DNA from 3 places in the Psychrobacter sp. CR212 genome. Region 3 is predicted to be linked to each of the others. Evidence: predicted binding sites of a transcription regulator. Region 3 holds the regulator's gene; each other region holds the start of a gene.
What was found. The regulator PhoB, encoded in region 3, activates phosphate uptake and scavenging genes when phosphate is short. The targets are predictions, from matches to a motif close to TGTCATNAANCTGTCATAA.
Positions count from the first base shown of each region.

Region 1: a site for PhoB is predicted at 3,099-3,117, ahead of AC58CZ_RS01605 (porin). Genes of this name have one in related genera too.
Region 2: a site for PhoB is predicted at 6,890-6,908, ahead of pstS (phosphate ABC transporter substrate-binding protein PstS). Genes of this name have one in related genera too.

Region 1 covers NZ_JCATIF010000001.1:366,365-376,697, reverse strand. Annotated here, with positions in the region: gene pyrG (CTP synthase) at 1-183, opposite strand, end outside; gene AC58CZ_RS01610 (porin) at 414-1,550, opposite strand; gene AC58CZ_RS01605 (porin) at 1,852-2,961, opposite strand; gene AC58CZ_RS01600 (malate synthase G) at 3,573-5,771, opposite strand; gene AC58CZ_RS01595 (tRNA isopentenyl-2-thiomethyl-A-37 hydroxylase MiaE) at 6,510-7,166, shown strand; gene AC58CZ_RS01590 (hypothetical protein) at 7,167-7,397, opposite strand; gene AC58CZ_RS01585 (hypothetical protein) at 7,469-7,843, opposite strand; gene AC58CZ_RS01580 (hypothetical protein) at 7,902-8,147, opposite strand; gene AC58CZ_RS01575 (hypothetical protein) at 8,217-8,387, opposite strand; gene ppk1 (polyphosphate kinase 1) at 8,793-10,333, opposite strand, start outside.
Region 2 covers NZ_JCATIF010000004.1:103,905-114,237, forward strand. Annotated here, with positions in the region: gene argH (argininosuccinate lyase) at 1-676, shown strand, start outside; gene AC58CZ_RS09105 (oxidative damage protection protein) at 1,250-1,540, shown strand; gene phoU (phosphate signaling complex protein PhoU) at 1,624-2,406, opposite strand; gene pstB (phosphate ABC transporter ATP-binding protein PstB) at 2,507-3,427, opposite strand; gene pstA (phosphate ABC transporter permease PstA) at 3,505-4,317, opposite strand; gene pstC (phosphate ABC transporter permease subunit PstC) at 4,471-5,424, opposite strand; gene pstS (phosphate ABC transporter substrate-binding protein PstS) at 5,645-6,817, opposite strand; TPP riboswitch at 7,110-7,265, shown strand; gene thiC (phosphomethylpyrimidine synthase ThiC) at 7,513-9,639, shown strand; gene AC58CZ_RS09140 (fructose bisphosphate aldolase) at 9,714-10,333, opposite strand, start outside.
Region 3 covers NZ_JCATIF010000008.1:33,823-44,155, reverse strand. Annotated here, with positions in the region: gene AC58CZ_RS12800 (polyprenyl synthetase family protein) at 1-308, opposite strand, end outside; gene fadB (fatty acid oxidation complex subunit alpha FadB) at 1,114-3,273, shown strand; gene fadA (acetyl-CoA C-acyltransferase FadA) at 3,507-4,679, shown strand; gene AC58CZ_RS12785 (isochorismatase family protein) at 4,965-5,540, shown strand; gene AC58CZ_RS12780 (HD domain-containing protein) at 5,671-6,057, shown strand; gene AC58CZ_RS12775 (HD domain-containing protein) at 5,964-6,305, shown strand; gene asd (archaetidylserine decarboxylase) at 6,397-7,230, opposite strand; gene dtd (D-aminoacyl-tRNA deacylase) at 7,360-7,812, shown strand; gene phoB (phosphate regulon transcriptional regulator PhoB) at 7,925-8,629, shown strand; gene phoR (phosphate regulon sensor histidine kinase PhoR) at 8,722-9,837, shown strand; gene AC58CZ_RS12750 (M23 family metallopeptidase) at 9,906-10,333, opposite strand, start outside.

The DNA.
Region 1 (10,333 bases), on a different contig from region 3:
GACGAACACCTCACCATGCTGAAACGGACTCATCGTACCTGGATCGACGTTAATATACGGATCCATTTTGGTCATCGTGACAGTCACGCCACGTGCTTCTAAGACCGCTGCAAGAGAGGCTGCGGTGATACCTTTTCCTAGTGAGGACACTACCCCACCGGTCACAAATATAAACTTGGTCATAGTACTCTGTCGGTAATTAGTAAAGAAGGATTTTACTAAAAATACGCTACAAAATATAGGGCAAAAGCACAAACTCTTTAAAACACTCAGTTTTTAACGCTTAATTGTCATAAGTGCGTAATCATCGTAAATACGTAGCTATTATAACCCACTGCGGCTTTAAAAAGGTCACAACAAAAAAACTCACCCCGAAGGATGAGTTTTTTATAATACGTTTTCTAATGTTTAGATTAGAATTTGTATTCTAGACCAGCACCGACCACGAAGACGCTAGCATCACCACGCGCTCTGACAAGAATATCTTTATCACCGTCATCTTGACCAGCAATGAAAAGATCATTTTTTAAGTCTGCAGTGTTATTACCGACATAAGCATGTGCAATTATATTCTTTCTAAAGCTATATTTACCGCCTACGACGATTTGATCTGAATTATTTTCATTAATGCCTCTTAAGTTATCCGTTTTATTGTACTGTGCATATATTGAGGCTGGACGAGCGAGGTTACTTAGACCCATCTCAGCACTTAATATCAATCCTTTTTCAGTTTCATTAGTATCATCAAAATCAGCTTGTTGGTATAGAGCGCCCACTTTTACTGGATAAGCAACATAATTACTTAGATCGACAGTAGCCGTCCCACGGATCATATCGCCGCCCGTATTAGTACTACTGGGATTTTTAGTAGCCAGATCACTCTGATAAGCAACACCAGCCGTAAAGCCATTGCCTGGATTAAATAGTAATGAGGCACCATAGCCGCTGTCACGACTATTATCGTCAGATATAAAGTCTTCATCAGCACCATACTGCAACGCAAGCTCTAATGGTAACTCATTGTATTTAGGCGCTTTCCAGACGATAGAGTTATTAACTCGGTAACCATCAGCTAAGGTTAAAGCATTGGCTAGTGTATTTTTGCTTAAACTACTAGCACCCACATTGTCCCAGTAACCTTCATTGACCGTGACATTATCGATATAATCAACGACTGAGTAGTTACGACCAAAGCGGAATTCGCCAAGGTCTTTATTCTTTAGACCCAGATAAGTATCACGGCTTTTAAAACCGATGTTACTGCTGCCACTATCATCAACCTTGATTCCATACTCTAATTGGTAGATCACATCAGTATTGGCAGTCATGGCTTCAGAACCTTTGAAACCAATACGTGAAGATTTTGATGCGATTTCTACTGAACTGTTTTCTTCATTAATGCTTATACTACTATCGTCCATAGCTTCTCGTTCGAATGAAGCATTGACATAGTTGGCGGTAACAAATGCTTTGCCATAAACAGTCGGTGCCGCTTGAGCTGTAGATACTAATAGCATTGCGACTGATGAGGCTAAAAATAGTTTTTTCAAAAGACATCTCCACTTTACAATTTTTTTGATAAATTGGCTAAGATTGGCCGATATATATAATGGCAGGGTGACTACCCTATAGAACATTTATATATATGAGCTAGAAGCATTACTTAGACACAACTTTACCAACCAAATATTACAGTAAGGTGAAAAAACCAAAATTTACACAAATGTTATTATTAATTTTACGGATTCTGTTATTTAAGACACGCTGTTGTTCAAGACACAGTATTGATTACAAAACAAAAAAACCCACCCCGAAGGATGAGTTTTTTATAATACGTTTCTAATGTTTAGATTAGAATAAGTATTCTAGACCGCCACCGATAGCGAGTACATCAATATCACCACGTAAGTCGATTTCATTAACATTGCCGTCTTCGTCTCTCGAACCAAAACGACCATTGTTTAATTCCGCTGAATTTAGACCAGCATAGGCATGAGCGATCATATTATTTTTAAACGCATATTTGCCACCTACAACGACTTGATTTGAGTCATTATTCTCAAGACCACTGATATTGTCGGTTTTGTCATACTGAATATAAACAGAGGCTGGACGGGCAAAATTCGAAAGACCCATTTCAGCACTCACCACTAAACCGTCCTCTGTTGCAGTAGTAGTACCGGCATAGTCAGCTTCTTGATATAGAACGCCTAACTTTACAGGAGCTGCGATATATTTACCTAAATCGACGCTAGCACTGCCACGGATAATATCACCACTAACACTCATGTCTTGCTCATAAGCAATACCAGCGGTAATGCCTGTACCTGGATCAAACATCAATGAGGCACCATAGCCTGCGTCACGACCACTCTCAGATATAAAGTCTTCATCAGCACCATACATCAGCGCAAGCGCTAATGGTAGGTCATTGTATTTAGGCGCTTTCCAAACGATTGAATTATTGATACGGTTACCAACGGTCGGGGTCAAAATATTAGCAAAGCTGTCGTTGTTGTTCAGAGTACTAGAGCCAAGATTATCCCAATAACCTTCATTAACTGATACGTTATTGATATAGTCAATGACTGTGTAGTTACGACCAAAGCGGAATTCACCGAAGTCTTTGTTGACTAGACCAAGATAAGTGTCACGGCTTTTGAAGCCAATGTTATCGCTACCACTATCATCAACTTTAACGCCGTACTCTAATTGGTAAATTACGTCAGTGTTGGCCGTTATCGCTTCAGAGCCTCTGAAGCCTAAACGTGAAATATTAGAATTAACTTGTAATGAACCGTTGTCTTCATTAATTCTGTTATTATTATCCATATTCTGACCATCAATTTCAGCATTAACGTAATCAGTAGTAACGAATACTTTACCATAAACGGTTGGTGCTGCATTGGCTGCTGATACAGATAGGGCTGCGATTGCTGTAGCTAAAAGTAGTTTTTTCATGGGGTATCTCCACTTTACAATTGTAGTAATGAGCAAGCTGTTATTAGCTGGCGCCCATAATGGTATCGTCACAAATCCTCAAAGATATAATGTGTAACTGGCTACCGAGATTAGTCAGAAACAAGTGTGGCGAAGTTCTATTACAGTAAGATGAAAAGAACAATAATTTACATGACTGGGATTAAGAGCGTAACTGCCGTGTAACCTGTTGTCTTTATCACTCCATTGCGTAACATCCGTTACCAAACTCATACTTCGAGTACAAGCATAACAACTTTGACATAATTTGCAACATATTTTTTCGCTTTTTCGATACCCCCAGTATCAAATGACAAGTCACCTATAAAATCCAAATAGCTACAAAAAAAAGCGCTATCTACTCAAGCAGATAGCGCTTTTATTGATTAATATCATTACTTATAGTATTAAAATACTTTAATAAAAACAAAATAATTGCCCAAGAAATAGCGCTATCCATTGATAAATAAATAGCGCTTATGAAGAATCGACCAACGTATTTATGACATATTTAGCGTTACAAACGAGCAAGATTAGATACTACACCTTAGACTTCAGCATACGCTAAAATACCCATTGCTAAGCCGGCCTCTCTAAGCATTGGCTTTTAAATCAAGGCGCGCTTGATGCAACAATGGTTCAGTATAGCCGCTAGGCTGCGCGCGTCCCTTGAAGACCAAATCACAGGCTGCTTTAAATGCATAAGAGTTATCAAAGTTATCTGCCATTGGCTGGTAATCACTATCGCCTGCATTTTGCTCGTCGACGACTTTTGCCATACGTTTCATTGTGTCCATCACTTGCTGCTCGCTTACCACATCATGATGTAACCAGTTAGCAATATGCTGGCTAGAGATACGTAAGGTAGCACGATCTTCCATCAAACCAACATCATTAATATCAGGAACTTTGGAGCAGCCAACCCCTTGATTCACCCAGCGTACCACGTACCCTAAAATACCTTGAGCGTTGTTCTCAAGCTCTTGCTGCTTCTCTTCTTCTGTCCAATTGGTATTTTTTGCCAATGGAATGGTCAAAATATCATCTAAGCTCGCACGCTCACGTGATTTTAGCGTATCTTGTACATCGGCCACGCTAACTTGATGATAGTGTATGCTGTGCAAGGTAGCGCCCGTTGGTGAGGGTACCCAAGCCGTACTGGCACCAGATTTAGGATGAGCCGCTTTGGTGTCCATCATCTCTTTCATCTCATCAGGTTTGGCCCACATACCTTTACCAATTTGAGCATGACCTTGCAGACCTGTCTCTAAGCCGATATCAACGTTCCACTGCTCATACGCAGGTAGCCATGCTTGCGACTTCATGTCGCCTTTTGGCACGAACGGACCGGCATTCATGCTGGTATGCATCTCATCACCCGTACGATCTAAGAAACCTGTATTAATAAAGATAACACGCTCTTTTGCTTGGCGAATCGCTTCTTTCAGATTGACTGTGGTACGGCGCTCTTCGTCCATGATACCGATTTTGAGCGTATTACGCTCTAGACCCAATAAGTCCTCTGATGCATTGAATAAATCATTGGCCATTTTAACTTCTTCAGGGCCATGCATTTTTGGCTTCACAATATACATTGAGCCTTGGCGGGAGTTTGATAGCTCGTTTTTGCCTTTGATATCATTGAGTGATAATAATGGTGTGATTAAACCATCCATTAAGCCTTCAAATATTTGCTCTTGGCCATTGCCTAAATCAACCAAAATTGCGGGGTTCTGCATGAGATGACCCACGTTACGAATCAAGAGTAGCGAACGACCTGGCAAAATCAGCTTACCGCCATCAGGTGTATTATATTCACGATCTGGGTTTTGTTTGCGAGTACGGGTTTTGCCACCTTTTTCAAAGGTCTCTTGTAGATCGCTGTTCATCAAGCCAAGCCAATTGCGATAGACTTCCACTTTTTCTTCTGCATCTACAGCAGCGACCGAATCTTCACAATCTTGAATCGCAGTCATGGCTGACTCAAGTAGCACGTCTTTGATATTTGCTGGGTCATCTTTGCCAACTGGATGATTACTATCGATCTGAATCTCAGCATGCAAGCCGTTGTTCTTTAACAGTACACCTGTAGGAGCTTCAGCGTCACCGACGAAACCGACAAATTTGCTAGTATCTTTTAACTCGGTACTGCCATCACCCTGTACGACTTCAAGCTTGCCATCGATCACTTTAAAACCAGTCACATCATTGTAAGAGCCTGATGCTAGTGTGAAGTGCTCATCTAGGAACGCTTTGGCATAAGCGACAACAGCAGCACCGCGAGTAGGATTATAGCTACCACCCGCTTCTTGACCATTGTCACTACTGATAACATCGGTGCCATACAACGCATCATATAGGCTACCCCAACGTGCGTTGGTCGCGTTAAGCGCATAACGAGCGTTACGTACTGGTACGACCAGCTGCGGCCCTGCGATATGCGCGATTTCGTCATCGACATTTTCTGTACTGACCGTAAAGTCATCACCTTCTGGCAGTAGATAACCAATCTCTTGCAAGAATGTCTTATAAGCCGGATAATCGATTTCGCCATCTTTTGCAGGGTGTTGTAGGTGCCACTGGTCAATCTGTGCTTGAATCTTGTCTCGAGTTTCTAGCAACGCTTTATTACGTGGCGTAAATTCCTTGATAACCTTCTCAAAACCTGACCAATAACTGTCTGAATCAACACCAACTTTTGGCAGCACTTCGTTTTCAATAAAGTCATACAACTGTTGGTCGATGGCAAGAATGCCTTTTTGAATGCGATTGGCGTTAGAAGACTGGCCCATGTCGTTATCCTTATCTATTGGTGAGTATTGGTAATACTAAATTGCTACAGCGACTATTTAAGACTCGTTATTTTTATCAACAATTATTCATACAATAAAAGATATCATTGCTACTTACGACAACCTATGGTATTTAATGCTGATAAATAATTATCCATTAAAGAGTTTTTCATCAGTCCTAAAATAGACTGTATAAATCTTCTGTTTTCATACGAGAATTGTCATTGGTATAATGCTTGCCATTCTCTACTAAGTGCCTACTAAGTGCTATTGATAGCAAGACACTGTGGCTAAAGAGCAAAATCTCATCCTACTATCAAATAATGAAATAAACAAGCAAACGCCATTTAGAAAATAAATATTGGGGTTGTATAATAATGATATCGTATAAGACATAAGCCTCACAGACCATGAATACTATCTAGAAATTAATGAATGCTCAGTTGAGACTAAACTGTAAGTAATCATTACCATCTATAGTTATACTTAAATACTGTCCATTATCCAGACAACTTACTTAGCCGTAGTAACTGTAGCCCATTATTTTGAAAACATCTACAAATTAGCTGCTTTAAACTCTCATTTATAAAAAAGCCCTTTTAGATTATGACTATAAATCAGCCCGACCTCTCGTCCTTACAATCATCAGCGCATGGTACTGATCACTACGATATTCATAAGGATAACCTCGAAAAAGAAGCGCCCCTTTCACCAGTAAATGTCGTTGACGAAAGCAGTATGGACGTAGGGGAAGACAGCGTCGATATCACTCACCTGCGCACACCTATAAAGGTAGACCTATCCCCTATTTATAATTTTTTGGGGGCGCGCACGACGCAGGCGTGGGTAGATGCCGCTATCGAGAATTTACCACTTATCATTCAGGATCATGCCAATTGCGAAAAAAAAGCCGCTGGCACTGCGATGAATTTGATGTTTCGGTATGAGTTCTCTTATGATTTGCAACGTAAATTGGCACAGCTCATACGTGAGGAGATGCTACATTACGAACAAGTACTTGGCATCATGAATGAGCGCGGCCAGGACTGGAAGTATTTGAGTGCAGGTCGCTATGCCAAGGGCATGTTGAAACATAAACGTACTTATGAGCCAGCAGCGATGGTCGATGTACTGATCATTGGGGCGTTCATTGAAGCGCGCTCTTGTGAGCGTTTTGCAGCGTTGGCGGAAGTCATTGATGATGCGCGTTTAGCAAAATACTATCGCTATCTACTAAAGTCAGAGAGCCGTCATTTTGAGGATTACCTTGCGCTTGCCCAGTCATTATCAGATGATAATATTGATGAGCGCGTTGCGTTTTTTAAAGAAGTAGAAGCAGAATTAATAGATAGTCCAGACGCGGAGCTACGCTTTCATAGTGGTACGCCTGCTTAACTATTTATTGTCTTCCATCAGAGGGCTATCGTACTGTTTATGGTCTTTGGCGACGTGATGCGGGTCGTGATCATCTGTGACACGCTCTGCAGCCGCAGGATTGGCTTTTTGCAGCGCATCATCAGGCACGATACCATCATTGTCGTCAGCATCTTTTAGTTCATGCTGCTGGTGTTTTGGTGACTGCGCTGCCTCTGCTGGTTTTAATGAGTAATTATTGGGATTATTCATAGCATTTCCTTATGATAGAAAGATCAAAGTAAATAAAGTGAATGAAGGATGTGCCCTAGATCATAAAAAAACTATCTGTCTTTTTTATGATCTTTTTCGTCAGGGTTTAGCACCCGTGTCTGGGCATTATCGACAGTGGCATAGCGATTCATGTTGTTAATTTTTTGGCTATCAGGCCCTTCGCTTGCAACGGTGCTTTCATTGATATTATCATCAAAGCCATTACCTGGTTGATCGCGGCGGTCGGGCTGGCGCGCTGGGTTGTCACCATCATTGACGTGCTCAGACTCTACTATACCCTCTTCAAAAGTGTCGGTACCTTTATTTTCATTGACGTTTTCTTCGAGCTCCTCATGGTTTTTCACCGTTTGAGCACTGTCTAAAGTTTCATGCGTGTCCGTTTCTGCGATTCGAGTTTTACTTAAAGCAGGATCTCTGGTTTCCATTGTTTTGTCCTTATTATAATTATTGTTCGTATCGATAACATATTGTGCTTATCATTTGTTAGTCGTCTCGACTCAGATCATAAGCATTTAGGTCCGATACGTTTTTGCCACCCGCAGGCAGATTTTCTTCTTTGCGCGGGTCGACATAGACCTCGTCTGTCTCCTGTGAGGCTTGTTCCGGCCCGTCTATATTTGGCTGGTACTTTCGGCCTTCGTAGCTGTCTTGAGGATTTTCTTGCGTCGTAACGGCTGGATCCTCTACTAGGAATTTTTCTTCAGTATTGTTTTTTTCTGGCATGGTCATGGCGTCTCCCTCGCATTATTTATTATCGTTATCTGATTAGTGCTTTGGACTTATGCTGCAAACACACTCTTATTTGTCAGTGCGTAGGTCATCCTCAATGAACGCTGTTTGCTCTTCTTCACTTAGTGATTCAGGCGCATCGACTTTTTTGTTGTCTTCTAGATTTTTCTCAATCTCTTGACCGTTTGCTTGCTCTGCAGCTTTTTTGATGTCTGAGGTATCATTGTTCGTCGTACTCATGATTTATTTCCTATTTTTATTGTTGACTGAATTTAGAGTTTCTCCGGTGCGGCATCATTATGTACTCAGCCATTTTTAGACAGTTGCTTTTGTTCAGTTACTTTTAGATAGATGAATGATGAGGTTTTTGATAAAAATAATAAACTGCACCAGAACTGATATTAATTATAGGTAGGGTATTGTGAGCTGCACCAGTGTACTGCCGTATCAATATGTGAATAAATGTGAGGTTACAAGACAGTTTGTAACTTTGATGCGTTGTTAATACAAAAAAAACCAAGCACTGAGGCGTATCAGCGCTTGGTTAACTCATGACCATAATGATCGACGATATAAGGTACGGTGTTAGCAACCATTGTTTAACAACATCTTGTTTAAACGAGATGACGTTGAGCTTTGTCCAAATCAGTTGGACTCGTCGACACCATTAATCACTTTTAATAAGTGCTCTTGAGCGACGTGTGGCACCTCCCCTGCTGCTGGCTGAAGCTGCTGCCATACGCCTGTGCCACTCAGTGTCCACGCTTGCGTGTTGTCTTGTAAGTAATTGATCAAACCATCTTGGTATATCTGCTTAAAAAGCTTCTTGTTTTCGATTGGAAAGGCCACCTCAACGCGGTGGAACAGGTTACGATCCATCCAGTCTGCGCTGCCGCAATATAAACGCTCATCACCGTCATTATAGAAGTAATAAATACGGGTATGCTCCAAAAATCGGCCAATAATAGAGCGTACGGTGATGTTTTCAGACAGTCCTTTTACTTGCGGACGCAAGCAACACATAGAGCGCAATATCAGCTCAATTTTGACGCCTGCCTGCGACGCATCATACAATTTGTCAATCAGGCGACGCTCGGTCAAGGCATTGGCTTTGATAATGATATGAGCGCGCTTGCCTGCTTTGGCATGGGCAATTTCGTCATCAATAAAGCTCATTAGTTTTTCGTGCAAGGTAAATGGTGCATGTAACAGTTTTTTGAGATTGGCAGGTTTGCCCATACCAGTGAGCTCTTGAAATATCTTATGCACATCTTCTGAGATATCAGGATCGGCACTGAATAAGCCATAATCTGTATAGACCTTGGCATTGGCCGCATGATAGTTGCCTGTGCCTAGGTGGACATAGCGGCGGATTCGATCTTCTTCACGGCGCACGATGAGCATGAGCTTGGCATGGGTCTTGTAGCCGACGATGCCATAAACCACAACCGCACCTGCTTCTTGTAAATAGTTGGCGACAGCAATATTGGAGGCTTCATCGAAACGCGCACGCAACTCAATGACGGCAGTGACTTCTTTGCCGTTACGAGCGGCAGCGGCAAGCGCTTTGACGATCTCTGAGTTGGTACCTGAGCGGTATAATGTCTGCTTGATCGCCAACACTTTGGGATCGCTAGCTGCCTGCCAAAGCAGATTAATAATGGGTGAAAATGCATGAAACGGATGATGCACGAGCACATCGCTTTTACGCATAGCGGCAAACATACTGGATGATTTATCTGATTTATCCATCTCTCGGCGAAATGCTTTTGGCACGGCATGAGTAAATGGCTGATAACGCAGTCCCGGGATATTAAAATCAAACAGCAAGCGCGTCAGATTGACGGGGCCATTGACGCGGTACAGCTGATTGTCATGCAACTCAAACTCATTGAGCAGATACTCACTGATGTGCGCTGGACAGTCGGTTGTGACCTCAAGACGGACTTTGTCACCGAAGCGGCGGTTTTCAAGCTCGCCCTCAAGCGCTTTGGCGATATCTTCTACATCATCCGCCAGATCCAAATCTGCATTACGCGTGAGCCTGAATTGGTGACAACCCGTCACATTCATACCAGGGAACAGCTCACCGATATGCTCATGAATGATGGCGGACAGCATCACATGATGCTCTTTACCACCCGTTAGCTCATCTGGCAGACGAATCACACGCGGCAGACTGCGCG
Region 2 (10,333 bases), on a different contig from region 3:
TGAGTTTACCTCCGCCGCCTCGATTCTGATGATGCACATGTCACGTATGAGTGAAGAGATTATTCTGTGGATGTCAGCGCAGTTTAACTTTGTGCAGATACCAGATCGTTTCTGTACTGGCTCATCAATCATGCCGCAGAAGAAAAACCCTGACGTGCCAGAATTGGTACGTGGTAAAGCGGCACGTGTCTTTGGTCAGCTGATGACATTGCTTAGCCTGATGAAAAGCCAGCCACTCGCCTACAACAAAGACAACCAAGAAGACAAAGAGCCTTTGTTTGATTGTGTTGACACGCTAACAGGCTCACTACTTGCCTTTGCTGATATGCTGCCCAACATTGTCCCAAACAAAGAAAGTATGCGTGCTGCGACAATGAAAGGCTATGCTACTGCTACCGACTTAGCAGATTATCTAGTGCGTCAAGGTGTTGCGTTCCGTGATGCGCATGAAGTCGTGGGCAACGCTGTCGCATTGGGCATCAAAGAAGGCGTTGATCTCAGTGACTTATCATTGGCACAATTGCAACAATTCAGTGATGCCATCGGTGATGATGTCTTTGACTATCTCACGCTAGAGGGCTCACTAGCAGCCCGTGACCATCTGGGCGGTACTGCGCCAAACCAAGTCAAGCAAGCCGTAATCAATGGCCGCGCTCGTTTAAAAGCCTTTGCCTAATCAGACCCTTTTCAGCCAGAGCTAACTTATCGCTATATATCTGACACCCGCTATTGATGCGGGTGTTTTTTATTTATAGTCAATCCCCTATAAAAGAGCCAAAGCGTTAACCTCACTTGAAGTATCACAGTTACATCTGCGCTCGGTTGTCTTATATCTCTTTTAAACTGAATTAACTATAACTTACTATCAGCTACCCGCCCTTTTTTCGCGCTTTCTTTGTCTATCTGATATGAAACGATAAATCAGAATAAAGGCAAGACGTGCTGATAACACCTTATAGATTTGTGTCTGTTTAAGAACAGACACGAGATATCCTTTGCTAAATTGACCAAGACCGTTATCATAGACGTATACGATTATTTAACTTGCCTGCTAGGGCATGTCATCATTTAGATAGCGAGGCTCAAAATAAGATAAATGGTAGTCAAACAAGGAAAAAACTGCAGAGAATATCGGTATATTCACAAAGTTTTTGACGATGTTTGACAAGATTTAGCTATTTTAAGACCGCTAAATGACTGAATGGGCTAATTGATGACACGCCCTAATATAATAAATAAGGAACGCCTGATGACTGAGACTTTTAATCCCCAAGCCAATACCGTGTTTTGCCGCAAATACAAGCAAGAACTACCAAAAATGCCGCATCCGCCCTTCCCCAATAAAAAAGGCCAAGAGCTACAAGAAACAGTCTCTGACAAGGCATGGAAAGAGTGGCTAGAACATCAAACCATGCTCATCAATGAGAACCATTTGAGCATGATGGATCCTGAAGCCAAAAAATTCTTGACCGAGCAACGTGATAAGTTTTTGGATAATGAAGACTATGAGCGCGCCCAAGGCTGGACGCCAGAAAGCTAGGCTGAGACCACTGCATTACGCCCATAAAAAACGCGCTATAGTAAGCGCGTTTTTTACGTAAGAAGACTATTTTGCCTGCGTTATTAGTCGTCATTACTTTCTAAAGCTTCGTAGTCGTCGACTGACATCGTGCTCACTTGACGAGCAGCCAGACGATCATTGGCTTCTTGCACTGCTTTTTCGACCATGGCGTAGTCTGAATGGCGTACATCTTGACCACTGATATAGTTGATGACTAGCTCGGCCACGTTTTGTGCATGATCACCGATGCGTTCAAGCGAGCGCAAAATCCACATGATATTGATGACCTTTGAGACTTGTCTTGAGTCTTCCATGATATAGGTCATCAACGCGCGAATGGCAGATTGATATTCGTTATTGACCACACTGTCATTGCGCATGACTTCAAACGCCTGCTCAGCATTCGATTGACTAAAAGCCTCTAGCGCGTTGTTAAGCATCAGTCTTACCTGATTACTTAAGTGCTGTACCTCAGAATAGCCGTAAGACGATTTGCCTTGTGCCGCGATTCTGCTGGCCATTTTCGCTATTTTTACCGCTTCATCGCCAATACGCTCCAAATCTACCACGCCTTTACTGATCGACATGACTAAACGCAAATCTCCTGCGGCAGGTTGACGCTTAGCAACCAACAGTAAGATATGTTCATCGAGCTCAACCTCCATGCGGTTGATATCAAAATCCATCTCGATGACCTCTTGCGCCAGTGTCTCGTCTTTATCGATAAGTGCATGAATGGCTTTGGCTACTTGGTTGGCAGCACTATCACCCATGTACAAAAACAGACGGATGGCTTCATCAAGATCTTGGTCAAAACTTTTGGAGATATGCTTATCACTTTGCATAAGAGGTATTCCCTGAAATCTATATTTTAGTAGCGCGATATGCTGGTTGAGTGAAACGACCCAACTTCAGTATTAGCTCTTCAGTACTAATTAATCAGCCCTAGCCATAGCGACCAGTAATATAATCTTCTGTCGCAGTTTGGGTAGGTTTGGTAAAGATCTGATCAGTCTCACCCATCTCGATCATATCGCCTAGATACATATAGACGGTATAGTCTGATACCCGCGCCGCTTGCTGCATGTTGTGGGTAACAATGGCGATGGTATAGTCATTTTTAAGATCTTCTATCAGATCTTCGATAGCGCCCGTCGAGATAGGGTCAAGCGCAGACGTTGGCTCATCGAGCAGCAATACTTCAGGCTTGGTTGCGACACTACGAGCGATACACAGGCGCTGCTGCTGACCACCTGATAGCGACAAGCCGGATGCTTTTAGTTTGTCTTTCACTTCTGGCCATAGCGCCGATTTTTTTAGTGCCCACTCCACGCGATGATCCAGCTCGTCTTTGCTGAGCTTTTCATAGAGTTTGACACCAAAGGCAACATTGTCATAGATCGACATGGGAAACGGGGTTGGCTTTTGAAATACCATACCGACCTGCGCGCGTAGCAAGTTGACATCGATGTCTTTGCCCAAAATATTGCGCCCATCAAGGTTGATAGCGCCCTCTGCACGCATTCCTGGATACAGATCATACATGCGGTTAAAGGTACGTAGCAGCGTCGATTTGCCGCAACCTGATGGACCAATGAACGCCGTTACTTTCTTTTCTGCGATATCGATATTGATGTTTTTTAATGCCTGAAAATCATCGTAGTAAAAGTTAAGATCGCGGACTTCCATTTTTGCTTTAGGCATGTTTTTGGGGATATCATGAATACTTTGCTTGGTGAAGTCAGCAGTATTGGGTTGCTGCGATTGCGCACTATGAGACGTGGTTCTATTTAACAAGCTGTCTGTTGTACTGTTAAAGCGATCAGCCGTTGTTTCTGTGCGGGCTTTGCTTACGACATCATTCATAATATTATCCAACCTAGCTTAGTGTATTTCGTATAAATATAAGTAAATACTTGGTATCTTTGCAGCGATATCTGTCTTTATTTGACCTGACCTCGATTGCCAATAAATCTTGCCAAAATATTCAATACCAAGACCGACGCTGTGATCAGAAGCGCGGCTGCCCATGCCAGTGTGTGCCAATTATCATAAGGACTCATCGCAAACTGATAGATGGTATTGGGTAAGTTGGCAATTGGCTGACCCATATCGGTACTGAAATACTGATTATTGAGCGCGGTAAATAGTAATGGCGCCGTCTCACCAGTGATACGAGCAAAAGCCAAAAGTACCCCTGTCGTCAGTCCCGCTTTGGCAGCCTTGATAGTCACTTGCGTCACCATTTTCCACTTGGGCGTGCCAAGTGCATAAGCCGCTTCGCGCAAGCTATTGGGTACCAGATTCAGCATATTCTCCGTGGTACGTACGACGACTGGAATGACAATCAATGCCAATGCCAATGCGCCTGCCCAACCAGAGAAGCTTTGACCTTTGACCATTAAAGCATATATAAACAGACCAATGACAATGGATGGTGCCGATAATAAAATATCGTTCAAAAAACGCGTCACTTGGCCAAGCATACTGCCTTTAGAAAACTCAGACAAATAAATGCCAGTCATAAGCCCGATGGGTGCGCCGATGAACAATCCTGAAAACGCCAGCATGGCAGAACCCACGATCGCATTGCGCAAACCACCTGGACTCATCGGCGGCGGCGTGTCAGCGGTAAAAATTGGCAGCTGCACCATGCCTTGGAAGCCTTCAATAAACAGCGTCACCAAGATCCATGATAACCAAAATAAGCCAAACACCATGGCTGACATGGCAAACCCCAAACCCAGCTTATTCATCCAGCGACGTTTGTTGTACAGACTCTTGTTATAACGCCCCACGCTGCTTGGCTTGGTGGTCATGGGCGCATTCATCGCATTGTTAGCAGCCATACTATTTATTTCCCATATCTTTTATCAATATCAATCGAGATCCAATAACCATGCTTAGGCTTATCGGTTACCTGCTTTGTGATCCATGCGCATGAGCATCAGTTTGGCCAACGACAGCACGATGAAGGTGATGATAAACAAGATTAAGCCCAGATGCAGTAAAGACGCTAGATGCAGCTCACTTGACGCTTCGGCAAACTCATTGGCCAATGCTGAGGTGATGGTCACACCAGAAGTAAATAGACTTGGGCTGATATTGAACGCATTACCGATCAAGAAAGTCACTGCCATGGTCTCACCGAGCGCACGACCCAGTCCCAAAATCACGCCGCCAACGACACCCGCTTTGGTATAAGGCAAGATAATCTTGAACATCACTTCCCACGTCGTCGCACCCATACCGTAGGCCGACTCTTTGAGTAGATCTGGCACCACAGAGAAAACATCACGCATGGTGGCAGCGATAAAAGGGATAATCATGATGGCAAGTACCAAGGACGCGGTAAACATCCCTAGTCCCATGGGTGCGCCTGTAAACAGCTTACCGATGATCGGTAGCGGGCCAACATGCTCAATAAACCATGGCTGAATGTGCTCACCAAAGAAAGGCGCAAAGACAAACAAGCCCCACATACCATAAATGATAGAAGGAATACCTGCCAACAGCTCAATGGCAATACCAAGCGGTTTTTTGAGGAACTTTGGACACATTTCGGTCAAAAATATCGCAATACCAAAACTGACTGGTACAGCGATAACAATCGCGATAAATGACGTCACCAAGGTGCCATAAATAGGCGCGAGTGCCCCGTACTCATTGGCAACCGTGTCCCAATTATTACTGCTATAAAACCCCAGACCAAACTCTTGGATACTCGGCCACGCCCCAACAATCAGAGACACCAAAATGCCTCCTAACGATAGGAGGACGAGTATGGCAAACGCTTTGGTAGAGTTGACAAATAACGCGTCGTAACGTTTTTGTTTAGCCAGTTGGGACCTTAAGTCTGTCATAAGTGTCTCAGCATTGAATGGGTGAATTCAAAAAAACCAGGGTGTTCATTTCGTTTTATGACAGCAAACGCAACTTGTATCCGTACTAATGGTTATCGTGAAATATAGCGATTAGTGTTTTGGTCAAATTTGCTGTGATAAAACCTCTCAAACCACTACCGGAGAATAGTGGTTTAAGAGGAAATCAAAAAGTCATTAAGCAGCAGCTTGTACAGATCGTTTATTGCGCTGGCTTATAAACTGGCTGTCCATCGCTACCTTTGACCTCATTCCATTTCTCTTTGAATAGAGCCACTGCTGTATCAGAGAATGGGACATAATCTAGCGCCATGGCATCATCATCACCTTGGGTATACGCCCAATCAAAGAAGTTCAACACGCCAGCGACTTGCTGAGGATTCTCTGGTTGCTTATGGACTAAGATGAAAGTAGCAGCAGCGATTGGCCATGCTTGATCCGTCTCAGAGTTGGTGATGACTTTATAAAAGCCTTCTTGTTGTGACCAATCGATGTCGCCAGCGGCGGCAAAGGTTTCAGCAGATGGCTGCACGATATTGCCCGCGGCATTTTTAAGCGCGGCATGTGACATGTTGTTTTGCTTGGCGTAGGCATACTCCACATAGCCGATAGAGTTTTTCATACGGTTGACGTAGCTTGAGACGCCCTCATTACCTTTACCACCTGCACCAGTGGCAGAGGTTGGCCACTTAACCGTTTTATCAACACCAACGCTGTCTTTCCAATCTGGTGATACCTTAGCGAGATAATCGGTAAAGTTAAACGTCGTACCTGAACCGTCTGAGCGGAATACTGTGGTGATGGCGGCATCTGGCAAAGTCAAATCTGGGTTCATGGCTTTGATCGCAGGATCATTCCAGTTATTGATTTTACCCAGATAGATATTGGCTAAGGTTTCACCATCTAGCTTTAACTGACCTGGCTCAACACCATCGATGTTAACGATTGGCACAACGCCACCAATCACGGTTGGGAACTGGATAAGACCAGACTCTTCAAGCTCTTCAGGTGTCAATGGCGCGTCAGAAGCACCGAAATCGACGGTTTTTGATTGAATTTGTTTGATACCACCAGATGAACCAATAGATTGATAGTTGACTTGGCCACCTGTGGCAGCGTTGTAGTCATAAGACCATTTGGCATAGATCGGCTGCGGGAATGATGCGCCTGCACCTGTGATATTCATGGCGATGTTTTCAGCAGATTTGAAACCCGTGTCAGCAGAAGGCGTTGCCTGAGTCTGAGTGGTGGTTTCAGCCGTGGTAGCGGCGCTACTGGTCGTATCAGCAGCTGGTTCTGCCGTCTCTGTTGACTTATTACACGCCGTAAGCATTAATGTACAACTAACGGCCACTGCTAATAACGAATAACGCATGTAGGACTCCTGAAGTTTAACAACGATATAAAAAAGCATTGTTTGTGATATGAGCGTTATCTTGCCAAATCTTTATGACAGTTTAATGACAACCTCTCAAATCCTGCATTCGCTTTACACAATATTTAGCCATCGCCTCTAAGTATCAGTAATATCAAGGAATTTTAATTATTATCAATAGCTCCTGTTCTTTGTATCCATGCTAAATAGCAAAATAAGCGCCTGATATTTTCATCCAAATTCCATTAGCCGTTAACGCAGAATTTTGTTAGTATGAAGAAGATTTACAACACTGACAGACTCGGGGTGCGGTGTAGCATTGGCCTACTTTATTAAACGTTTATAGTTGAGCATTGATAAAAGTAGCCACCTATCTACATTCGCTGAGAGATCACCCGCCGAACCTGATGCGGTTAGTACCGACGCAGGGAAGTCTTAAGCACGTTGTTATTGATGACAACGGACGCGTAGAAATACCTTTTTATCATCGCTATTGTCTAACGATGCACGTCGCATACGTAGATAACGAGAGAAGATAGAAAGCGGCGTCCACTATTTGATGACCATTAACCGCGACAATTTCTTTGCTCGCTGTTAGGTGTTGATAATATAAATTTGTCTGAATGACGACTGCTTGTCCCCGCAGCTACTGGCGGTGTTGCTTTTATTCAAAAACCAACACGCTAGGACAGCATATGACTATTTCAAACAGCAGCTCTTTTGACAGTGCCTCTTTAGACAGTGCCTCAGCGGCATCACAAGTCCAAACGCACAACCCAGCCGATAACCTACCTCTCGTATCAGACACCAAAGCCGATAAAAAAGCCGACGCACTAAAAACGCCTGCCCACCGCGCCGCCAGTGATGCACGCTTTGAAGAAGACGCGCGCGACTTACACCGTATCCTACCCGCCTCGCGCAAAGTCTATATCGAAGGCTCACGACCTGATATCCAAGTACCGATGCGTGAAATCAGCTTGGCGGATACGCCTGTTGGCGGTACGGGTGATAAGGATGGCGAGCACAATCCGCCTTTTTATGTGTACGATACTTCAGGTGTGTACACTGACCCCAACGTCGAGATTGATCTGACCCGCGGTCTACCCAAACTGCGTGAAAACTGGATCGCTGAGCGCGGTGATACCGAGCAACTAAGCGGTCTATCTAGCTCGTACGGGCAAGCGCGTGCTCGTGATATCAGTACTGCCAACCTCAGGTTTGCCCATATTGACAAACCGCGCCGTGCCAAAGCAGGTCAAAATGTCACGCAGATGTACTACGCACGTCGCGGCATCATCACCCCTGAGATGGAATATATCGCGATACGTGAGACGCAAAAGCAGCATGAACTGACTGACATGCGTCAACATGAGGGTGAGAACTTCGGTGCCAATACGCCCAAAATTATCACCCCTGAGTTTGTCCGTGATGAAGTAGCCGCTGGACGCGCCATTATTCCCAATAACATTAATCACCCTGAATCTGAACCGATGATCATCGGGCGCAACTTTTTGGTAAAAATCAATGCCAATATCGGCAACTCAGCGCTCGGCTCATCGATTGATGAAGAAGTGTCCAAAATGACGTGGGCCACGCGTTGGGGCGCGGATACCATCATGGATTTGTCCACGGGCAATCACATTCATGAAACTCGTGAATGGTTAATCCGTAACTCGCCTGTGCCAATTGGTACCGTACCGATTTATCAAGCCTTAGAAAAAGTCGATGGCGTCGCTGAAGATCTGACGTGGGAGATATTCCGTGATACGTTGATTGAGCAAGCCGAGCAAGGCGTAGATTACTTCACTATTCATGCCGGCGTCCTACTACGCTATGTACCGCTGACCGCAAAGCGTTTGACAGGTATCGTCTCACGCGGTGGCTCTATCATGGCGCAGTGGTGTCTGGCGCATCACAAAGAGAGCTTTTTATACACGCATTTTGAAGATATCTGCGAGATTATGAAGCAATACGATGTGGCGTTCAGTCTAGGTGACGGTCTACGCCCCGGCTGCTTGCAAGATGCCAATGATGAAGCGCAGTTCGGTGAGCTACGCACCCTTGGAGAATTGACCAAAGTGGCATGGGAGCACGACGTACAGGTGATGATTGAAGGCCCTGGACACGTGGCGATGAACCGTATCAAAGAAAACATGGACTTGCAGCTTGAGCTGTGTGCTGACGCGCCTTTCTATACCTTGGGCCCATTAACGACTGACATTGCCCCGGGTTATGACCACATTACTAGTGCGATTGGTGCGGCCATGATTGGCTGGTTTGGTACCGCGATGCTGTGTTATGTCACGCCAAAAGAGCACTTAGGGCTACCAAACAAAAAAGACGTCAAAGACGGCATTATTACCTATAAAATCGCTGCACACGCCGCCGACCTTGCCAAAGGTCACCCTGGTGCACAGGCGCGTGATAATGCGCTATCCAAAGCGCGTTTTGAATTCCGCTGGGATGATCAGTTCAATCTGGCGCTCGACCCTGATACCGCGCGCGAATATCACGATGAAACGTTGCCAAAAGATGCGCATAAATCGGCACACTTTTGCTCTATGTGTGGTCCGAAGTTTTGCTCCATGAAAATCACGCAAAACGTGCGTGAGTATGCAGCAGGACTGGACAAAGATGCCGCTAATAAAAAGGTAACGCCGCAATCAGGCGACTTAAGCGATGATGATCATTTGATCAAAAAAGTCGATACAGAACTGGTCGGACAAGTAGGCGAAGCCAGTGCTGAAGAAGTCCGTCAAGGCATGGCTGAGATGATGGAAAAATACAACAAGGAAGGACGCCAGTTATATAAAGAGGTATAAGCTTTTTACTATAATAAAAAAGCCCAAACCTGACTATCAGGTTTGGGCTTTTTTAGTTTATGTATTTAGTAATATCAAACCTTCGACGCCTGATAAATCTCCTCAATCGACGTATTAATGGTATCGGCAAACTCTTCATCGCTTTGCTGCTTACTCAACCCTTCGGTAAAGGCGCGCGAGAAGCTGGCAATCATACCGGGGTTTTGTTTGAGCTTCGCGCACGCATCAGTGCGGCTATAACCACCAGATAGCGCCACGACTTTGAGCACTTTTGGATGGTCAACCAGTTCCTGATAAAATCCTGCTTCTTCGGGCAATGTCAGCTTGAGCATTACTTGCTGTTCGTCATTTAAGCGTTCCAGATTACGCAAAATATTGGCTTTTAATAGCACTTCGCAATCATGTTTTTGGGCACTATCAATATTGATCTCTGGTTCAACGATTGGCATCAAGCCTTTTGAGATGATTTGCTTTGCCACATCAAACTGCTGCTGTACAACGAGCTCAATACCATCGACATTTGGCTCATAAATGACTGAGCGCATCTTGGTACCAAATACTGGATAGTTCTTGGCTTTATCTAGCAACAGGTCTAGATTAGGCATCGGCTTCATGACTTGGACGCCGCTCATCTGCTCCGCCAAACCTTTATCTACTTTCAAAAATGGGACGATTTGCTTGTCTTCCCACAGAT
Region 3 (10,333 bases):
TCTAGATCAGCATTGAGCATGTCGATGTCGTCATTGCGCTCGTCTGTACGTTCACTATTACCGCTATTAATACTGGCAAAAGCACTGGCAACCATCAATGGGCGCACCAATTTACCTTGGCCCGTTATGACATAACGACAGGCATCTACCAGTGGACTAGGCAGCTTGGCATAAGCAAACAAGACCTCAATATCTTGCGCCAGTTGCGCGCGCACAGCACCATGAAATTGCTCAGTGCTTTGAAAAGAGACAGCGTTAAAAGGGGCAAAGCCAGAAGAGGTAGCGCTAGAAGTAAGGGAAACCGTCATAATCCAACCATTTATCAGGGATACAATGAAAATTTATTAAGGACAAGGTAAAAACGGTATTAGTGTAGCATGATAGGCCATATTGCTCGTGTGAGACACGGTATCAATCGTTTGTTTTTTGCATTTTATAGCTCTGATTTATCCAAAAACGAGGCAATACAAACGTAATCTTACAACAAGTCTTGGTTACGTATCGCTGATGTCACTTGCTGGTTGAATATGTTTTGATAAAAGCGCAAGCTAAGTAAGTTATATTAATTGGGCTACACCAACGGTTTATCACCCTTAAGGTGGTAGACCGTAAAGACGAGCAAGACCGAATACATTCAAAATAGCAACTCAGTATACAAGTATTCACTAAAACACTTTGCGCATAAGGTAAATGCCTACAGGTGATTTAAGAGTGACTTGCGAGTATGGCATTAGCTTGTGACAGCTAGGGGCATAATCCCCTACACTAATTGACGTGAAAATGGTCTGATGTCAACTGTAATGGGTTTTTACTGAGCGTATTACTTCAGCAATTGTCAGTGTTAAACCATGTCTCAGTCAGTATTTTAATAGCGGTATTTGCAACATATAAATGAAGCGCCGTGTGATGGGGTACAAGAGACGTCAAAATAAGTATCAAATCATGAGCACTGGATAATAAAGATATCTTCACTGTGCGCCCGCTAGTGGTTTGTCGTCATGACGATGTTTGTCTTGAAGGCGGCGCACAGTGCTATTACCCATTTTACTAACAGTAACTGGCTATTTATTTTAATTCAAAACGTAGCTTTCGTTATATAGAAAGGAGTTTCAAATGGTATACCAAGGAAATCGCATCACGGTGACAATGCTAGAAGATGGCATCGCCAACATGCACTACAACGCCGAAAATGAGAGCGTGAACAAATTTGATGCCGAAACCAACAAGCAGTTTGGTGAAGCCGTGACTGCTTTAGAAAAAGCGGACGACGTCAAAGGTCTTATCGTCACTTCAGGCAAAGGCGTGTTTATCGCTGGGGCTGATATCACAGAGTTTGTGGCTTCTTTCAAAAAATCAGAAAGCGAGATCAAAGATTGGGTCGTTCATATCAATGACGCTTTCAATCGTTTTGAAGATTTGCCATTCCCGAAAGTGGCTGCCATCAATGGCGCGGCAATGGGCGGCGGCTGTGAGATGACCTTGGTTTGTGAATACCGCGTCATGAGTGACAAAGCGATTATCGGTCTACCAGAAACTCAGCTAGGTATCTTCCCAGGCTTCGGTGGTACGGTTCGTAGTACGCGTATCATTGGTATCGATAACGCGCTTGAGCTTATCGCCACTGGCACACCAAAAAAACCACTTGATGCGCTAAAACTCGGCTTGGTTGATGCAACCGTACCAGCTGACGACTTGCAAGATGCAGCCATTGATTTGGTCAAAAAATGTATCTCAGGTGAGCTTGATTGGCAAGCAAAACGTGAAGAAAAACTGGCTCCTGTTAAGCTAAACCAGCTTGAGCAAGCTATGGCATTTAATAGTGCCAAAGGTGCTATTTTTGCTAAAGCCAATCCTAAGCAGTACCCAGCACCAGCTCTTGCTATTGAAGCGATTGAAAAGCACGTCAACCTACCACGTGACAAAGCGATTGAAGTTGAAGCTGCTGGCTTTGCCAAAGCTGCTAAAACCCCGCAAGCAGAGAGCTTGGTTGGTCTATTCTTAAACGATCAGCTAGTCAAAAAACTGGCCAAAAAACACAGCAAGCTTGCACATGATATCAATGAGGCCGCTGTACTAGGCGCTGGTATCATGGGTGGCGGTATCGCGTATCAAGCGGCCAGCAAAGGATTGCCAATTATCATGAAAGATATCAAGTCTGAGCAATTAGATCTTGGTATGGGCGAAGCCAGCAAACTGCTTGGTAAAATGGTTGAACGTAAGAAGATGACCCCAACGAAAATGGGTGAAACCTTAAGCCGCATCCGTCCTACTTTGAACTATGGTGACTTTAGCGAGACTGATATCGTTATCGAAGCGGTCGTAGAAAATCCAAATGTGAAGCGTGCAGTTCTAAAAGAAGTAGAAGGGCTAGTAAAAGACGACTGCATCCTAGCGTCAAACACCTCGACTATCTCAATTACGTTCCTAGCAGAAGCGCTTGAGCGTCCAGAAAACTTCGTCGGTATGCATTTCTTTAACCCCGTCCATCGCATGCCACTCGTTGAAGTTATCCGCGGTGAAAAATCTTCTGAAGAAGCCATCGCGACTACCGTAGCACTCGCCTCAAAAATGGGTAAAGTGCCAGTTGTGGTTAATGACTGCCCAGGTTTCTTGGTCAACCGTGTCTTGTTCCCATATTTTGGCGCGTTTGATTTATTGCTCAAGCAAGGTGCTGACTTTACCCATGTTGATAAAGTCATGGAAAAATTCGGCTGGCCAATGGGCCCTGCATACCTAATCGACGTCGTCGGTCTAGATACAGGTGTACATGGCGCAGAAGTGATGGCGGATGGTTTCCCAGATCGCATGAAACCAGACTATAAAGGCGCCATCCAGCATCTATATGAGAATGAGCGTCTCGGTCAGAAAAACGGCGTAGGTTTCTATAAGTATGAAACTGACAAGCGCGGTAAGCCAAAGAAAGTTGCCGATGAAGCCACTTACGAGTTACTAAAAGCCACGACTGACAGTGAGAAGCAAGAATTCGACGATCAAGCGATCATCGACCGCACTATGCTGGCTTTCTGCAACGAAACGGTTCGCTGCCTAGAAGACAACATCGTGAGCACGCCTGCCGAGGCTGACATGGCAATGATTATGGGTGTCGGTTTCCCGCCATTCCGCGGTGGTCCTTGTCGTTATATCGACCAAATGGGTCTCGATAACTACTTGGCACTATGCGAAAAATACGCACACCTTGGCAAAGCTTATGAAGCGCCGCAAAAGATTCGCGACATGGCAGCCGCTGGCGAGACTTTTTACGCCACAGCGTAACGAGCATACCGTATTAGGATAAGTGGGGTGCGTTTGCTGACGTCGCTATCGGTGATAAAAAAATAGCAGACACACCGTTTTGGTCGGTTTTATCAGGTCTGGCCTGCCGCGATAATATCCAGCGCGAAAACATCTAGATAGTTATCGTACTGATGTACGGATCGCGTGATAGATGGCTATAGAGCCCGATTAAATCGACAACACTGACAATAAAAATTGAAAAGGAAGATAGTATGACAACTTTAAGTCCAAAAGATGTGGTCATCGTAGATGGCGTACGCTCGGCGATGGGAAGATCTAAAAACGGTATGTTCCGCCATGTACGTGCGGATACCATATCCGCTGAACTGGTACGCGCGTTGGTCGAACGTAATGACTTTGACACCAATGACATCGAAGATATTATTTGGGGCTGTGTCAACCAGACACTAGAGCAGGGCATGAACATCGGTCGTAACATTGGCCTATTGGCAGGTATTCCAAAGACTGCTGGTGGACAAACGGTTAACCGTCTGTGCGGCTCATCTATGCAGGCACTACATACCGCAGCTGCACAAATCATGACCAACCAAGGTGATGTGTTTATCATTGGCGGTGTTGAGCACATGGGTCACGTCGGCATGATGCATGGTATTGATCTAAACCCTGCCGCTTCTAAGCACTATGCAAAAGCCTCAAATATGATGGGCTTGACCGCTGAGATGCTAGGCCGTATGAATAACATTACGCGTGAAGAGCAAGATGCGTTTGGTCTTGAATCGCATCGCCGTGCATGGGCTGCGACCACTGAAGGCCGTTTTGATAATGAAATCATCGGCATCGAAGGTCATGATGCAGATGGCCGCCTGCAGCTATGTACCGTCGATGAAGTGATTCGCCCAGATGCGACGATGGAGCAAATGCAAAAACTGCGCCCAGCCTTTGACCCTAAAGGCGGTACAGTGACTGCTGCGACGTCATCTGCACTATCTGACGGTGCGTCAGCGATGCTAGTCATGAGCGCGCAAAAAGCCAAAGATCTTGGTCTAAAGCCGCGCGCTCGTATTCGTAGCATGGCTGTCGCTGGTTGTGACGCAGCGATTATGGGTTATGGTCCTGTACCAGCCACCAACAAAGCCTTGAAGCGTGCTGGCATGAGCATCGATGACATGCAAACCATCGAGTTAAACGAAGCCTTTGCCGCACAAGGCCTATCAGTCTTAAAAGCGTTGAACTTGACGGACAAGCAAGATATCGTCAACATCAACGGTGGCGCGATTGCTCTAGGTCATCCACTAGGATGTTCAGGTGCTCGTATCACAGTGACATTGCTCAATGCAATGGAGCAGTCAGATACCGAAATCGGTCTAGCGACGATGTGTATCGGTCTGGGTCAAGGTATCGCGACTATTATCGAGCGTGTTTAATTTTAAAATCGGCAACCAGTTTGTAACATTTGTTGATTAAAAATATTCTAATAATGACCCCTAGCCGTGATGGCTGGGGGTTTTTTGTGAATATAATGAGCGAGTTAATGCTTGGCGTAGTAAAGAGCACACAGGTACGTATGAAAATTATCTCCATTGACGCATTCAAGAAACTGTGACTAAATAAGGGTGAGCTGAGCTAAGACTATTATTGATGAAAATTCTAATGATGGTCATTTTAAAATAGCTTTTTATAATAAATATCAGCCGTACAAGGAGTGTACTATGTCTACCATGATTACCGACCGCACTTACCGAATCGTTCGTGAAAATACCCAAGCGATGATTATCGATGTACAAGAGCGCTTAACGCCGCATATCTATGATCACGAAAATATCGTCAAAAAAACAGTGACCATAATCAAAGGACTGCAAGCGCTTGGTATCCCCATCATGCTCAACGAGCAGTATAAAAAAGGATTGGGCGATAGCTTGCCAGAGCTTCGTGATGTGCTAGAGGGCGACAATGCAAAGAGCTTTGAAAAAGTCACATTTAGTGCCTGCGATAACAATGACACATGGCATCATTTAGCGCAGCAAAACCGTAGTACCGTATTGCTTATCGGAGTTGAGGCACACGTCTGTGTGCTACAGACCGCGCTTGATTTGCTAGACAATGGGATGCAACCGGTCATTATTGGCGATGCTGTTGGCTCGCGTTTTCCATACGACAAAAAACAAGCCATTCGCCGTATTCGCCGTGCAGGTGGGATAATCTCGACAGTAGAAACCATTTTGTTTGAGTTGTGCCGTAGCAGTGAAGACCCTGCCTTCAAAACCATTCTGAATTTGATTAAGTAGATGGTTATATAATAGGGTGCTCAGTCATTTGACCCAATGACTTATAAGAGATAGCGCTTGATAACATCAGCGCTATTTTGTTGTTAGCCACACCGTAATGTGTAAAATTATCAAAAAATCAGAGAGAAATATGTCTTCAAACACACTGACGTCATTGACCGATCAAAAATCTGCTACAACTATCGATATAGAGGACGTCACTCATTTCTTACTAGAGCTAGATGCGCTCAAACGCGTGAATCGCCGTAGTTACGTGACTGAGACCGATCGCAGAGAAAACTCTGCCGAACATTCTTGGCACTTAGCAATGGCATGCTGGTCGATCGCTGAGTTGTTTGAGCTGGATGTCAATCATGAACAATTGCTAAAGATGGCACTGGTACATGATTTGGGCGAGATTGATGCGGGCGATACGTTACGTTTTTGTACGCCGACTCGCGTCATGATGCACATGTTGAGGAGCGAGCGGGTATCGCCAGATTGCAAGGCGAACGCGGCAATGGGATTGGCAATTTGAGTGAGATTTGGGAGGCGCAAGAGACAGGCAGTAGTAAAGAGACTGCGCTACTCAAAGTGGTCGATCGCTTACTGCCATTTTTGCTCAACTTAAATACTGAAGGCAAAACGTGGCGTGAGCTTGGAGTGACACGTAGTCAAGTCGCAGGTGCACATGCGTTCATTCAAGACAGCTTTGCTCCTATTCATAAATGGCTATCACACAATATTGACTATGCGACCCAGCAAGGATGGTTGATCGACGCGTAAATCTATAAAAACGCTAGGTATAAAAAAGCCCAGTTGAGCATTGTGATATACGCTTCACTGGGCTTTTATTTTTTATTATATTAGAAATAAATTACGGTTTCGTGACACCCAGTAATTGACCCATTTTTACAAAACTATTGGCTTTCATGGTCTCTTGCCAGTCGGCTTTTGCTGCTTTTGGCAACACTACGATAGCCGTTGATCCTAAATAAAAACGACCAAGCTCTTCGCCTGCCGCAAACTGCATATCGTGATCCGCTTCTTGTATATCATCCGTGCGGGTAATTTTGCCAGTGGCGACGGTTTCGATACCAGCGACAATCATAGCGCCTACCATGACAACGGCCGCTTTGCCATACTTGGTATCAAACATGCAGACCAAACGCTCATTACGTGCAAACAAGTCCGGCACATTAGCTGCCGTGGTATTGTTGACCGAAAACAGCGTACCAGGGACATAGCGAGTCTTGGTCAGCGTACCGGCAAATGGCATATGAACACGGTGGTAATTGCTAGGTGCTAGGTAGATTGTCGCAAAACTACCATCGGCAAAATAACGGCCATCTTCGCTATCAGCAAGCAATTGGCCAACGTCATAGTGACGCCCTTTGGCTTGTAGCATTTTATGATCTTTAATTTGCCCAAGCTGAGAGATGATACCGTCAGCAGGACTAACGATGCCGTTTGCGGTGGTATCGATGGTGCGAGCATCTTCTTTTAGTTCACGGGTAAAAAAGTCATTAAAACTCTCATAAGCATTAAGGCTCTGGCGCTCATACTCATCTAGGCTGATATTATAAGCTTTGGCAAAACCACGGATAAAGGTGCGTTTGACATAAGGATGACGACTGGCGGCCAAACGTCCAGCGACTTTACTGAGCTTTTGCTGCGGTACCAGCTGTTGTAAGGTGGTAAATACATTCATAATAAGGCTACCAAAATAGGATGTGATGTCATTATTGCATAGGCAAGTTAATGGCCATATTTTATCATGGACAGCGTATTATTGTCTGACCATAAACTGTAAGCCATTTATAAATAAAGAAGGTCGTAAATGAAAGCACTGATACAACGAGTGAGCCGTGCCAGCGTCACTATCGATGAGCATTGTGTTGGCAAAATTGATCATGGGATATTGGCCTATATTGGGTTGGGTCATGATGATGATTTCGCCGCCGCCAAGCGAATGATTGACAAAATATTGACCTATCGTATTTTTGAAAATGATGACGATCCTGCCAAATTTGGTAAACTGGATAAAAACGTCCAGCAAGTCGGCGGCGGATTGTTATTAGTGTCACAATTTACGCTGATGGCAAAAACGGATAAAGGTCGCCGCCCTGACTTTGGTGGCGCGATGGCACCTGATGCGGCCCAAGCGCTGTTCGAGCAACTCATCGACTATGCCAAAACCCAGTATCCGAATGTAGCCACTGGTCAGTTTGGCGCTGATATGCAAGTTGAAAGCATCAATGATGGACCACTTAATTTTCTATTGGAGATCTGACATCAGAGTGTCATCAGGCTGTCATAATTAATCCGTTTAATAGATAGAGACTGGTGAGTATTTATCGCCTTTTTATATGCCAGATTTTGTCCGCTAACACCGAGAATGTCCTATGTATAATGAGAAAATTTTGATTGTTGAAGATGAACCTGCGATTCGTGAAATGGTTGTGATGACGCTAGAAATGGCTGGGTTTGATAGCCTACAAGCGGCTGACGTATCAGAAGCGCATCAGCAAGTGGTCGATCATAGACCGTCATTAATATTATTAGATTGGATGTTGCCCGGAGACAAGAGCGGTGTTGATTTTTGTCGTATGCTCAAAAGCGATGAGATGCTCTCTGAGATACCCGTCATTATGCTAACGGCCAAAAGCGAAGAAGACAGCAAGGTTCACGGCCTCGATGCAGGTGCAGATGATTACATGACTAAGCCTTTTTCGACGCGCGAGCTGATTTCCAGAATCAAAGCGGTCTTGCGCCGTAGTAGCGCGATGAGTAGCGACAAGCCTATCGAAATTGGTCAGCTGAGTCTCGATACCAAAAGCCAGCGCGTGACAGCCGCAGGAAAAGTCATCGAGGTCGGCCCAACAGAATATCGCTTATTAGCATTTTTTATGAGTCACCCAGAGCGCGCTTACACAAGAACGCAGCTGCTCGATCAGGTTTGGGGCGGTAACGTTTATATCGAAGATCGAACCATTGATGTACATATCAAGCGTCTACGTAAACTATTGCGCCCTTATGATTGTGATACATTGATACAAACGGTGCGCGGTACAGGCTATCGGTTCTCTAGTCTTATTGAGCCAAGCTAATCTTATATAAGTTGATTTTTGATAACTTGATCTTGTATGAACAATGCCACCATAACAATAAATAAAATAGCGGATAGTGGTAAGGATAAGAAATGAACAAGATAGCGCCAGCAAAAAAGAAAAAAGACCATAACTATAATAATGACCAGCAAGATGCGCCAGTACAAATCGCTAGCCAAAATGCGGCGGAGCAATTAGAGAAAATCAGAAGTGCGCTGCGAGCATTGCGAGATGCGGTCATCTTACTGAATGAAGATGATGGGTTAGAGTGGTGGAATCAGGCGGCGCAGGATCTCTTGTCACTGCAGCCAGCTGACAAAGGCCAAAGTGTGTTTGACTTTATCATTGTGCCCGAGTTTCGCCAGTACTATCAAAACACCACCTTGCCCAATGATGGTATTCATATAGAATCGTGGCGCGATCCCAGTCGTTATCTAAAGTGTGAGCTCACGCCTTTTGGTGATGAGAAGCTATTATTTATTTATGATGTGACCCGCGTGCAGCATTTAGAGCAAATGCGCCAAGACTTCGTGGCGAATGTCTCGCACGAGCTACGCACACCGCTGACAGTAATGATGGGCTATTTGGAGAACTTCTCTCACCAACCAGACATGCCGCCGCAGTGGCGTCGCGGTTTTGAGCTGATGACCCAGCAAACAGCCCGTATGAATCGAATCGTAAATGACTTATTACTGCTCTCCAAGATTGAAATCGAAGAGACGCATGAGTTTAATGATGTCGATATGACCAAACTCCTCACCAATATCTATGATGATGCACAGGCATATAACCAAGCGTACAAGCACACCATTCATTTGCACATAGATACTTATGATGGGTTATATGGGTCAGAGGTGTACTTGATCAGCGCCTTGTCCAACTTAGTCATCAATGCGATTAAATATACGCCAAAAGGCGGTAATATTACCATCAGTTGGACGCAGACATCGGATGGGTGCCGATTTGCCGTTGAGGACGATGGACTTGGTATCGCACCAGAACATATTGCGCGTTTGACGGAGCGCTTTTATCGTATTGATAAAGGGCGTAGTCGTGCCACAGGCGGTACAGGATTAGGGCTGGCTATCGTGAAGCACGTTTTGCATCAGCACGAAGCGCAGTTGCAGATTGACTCAATAGAGGGAGAGGGGTCGACATTTAGCGTGGTATTTCCAGCCGCGTATGTAAGGTCGGCTGCGACAAATTAGTACAGGCATTGCCCCATATTGTTTAGACTCGTCATGCGGATTTATTTAGCATGACTAATTTAGTATACCTAGTCTTTTTGCAAAAGCGGGTAAGGGTTGACGGCACTGCCATTGATATAAATACCGTAATGTACATGTGGCGGTGTCCCTTTTGCATTACCGCTATCACCCACATAGCCGATAATATCGCCTTGATTGACCCAATCATTGGGCGCAATATCGGCATAGTCTTCTAGATGCGCATAATAATGACCAGCACCGCCAGGCCCTACCACGACGACCACGCGCCCACCCAAGTTATTCTCACCAACCTTACTCACAATTCCCTGCGTGGTTGACTGTATCGGCGTGCCACGTTCTGCAAAGATATCGATGCCTTCATGTGAGCGCCCTTGACTGCGTGCCGCACCCCAAGTGTCCGTCAGGTTTTTCTCTGGCAGTGGACTGGGGAGACTGTTTTCTGTTGGCAGTTCTTGTTGTAATAGGCTCATCTGCT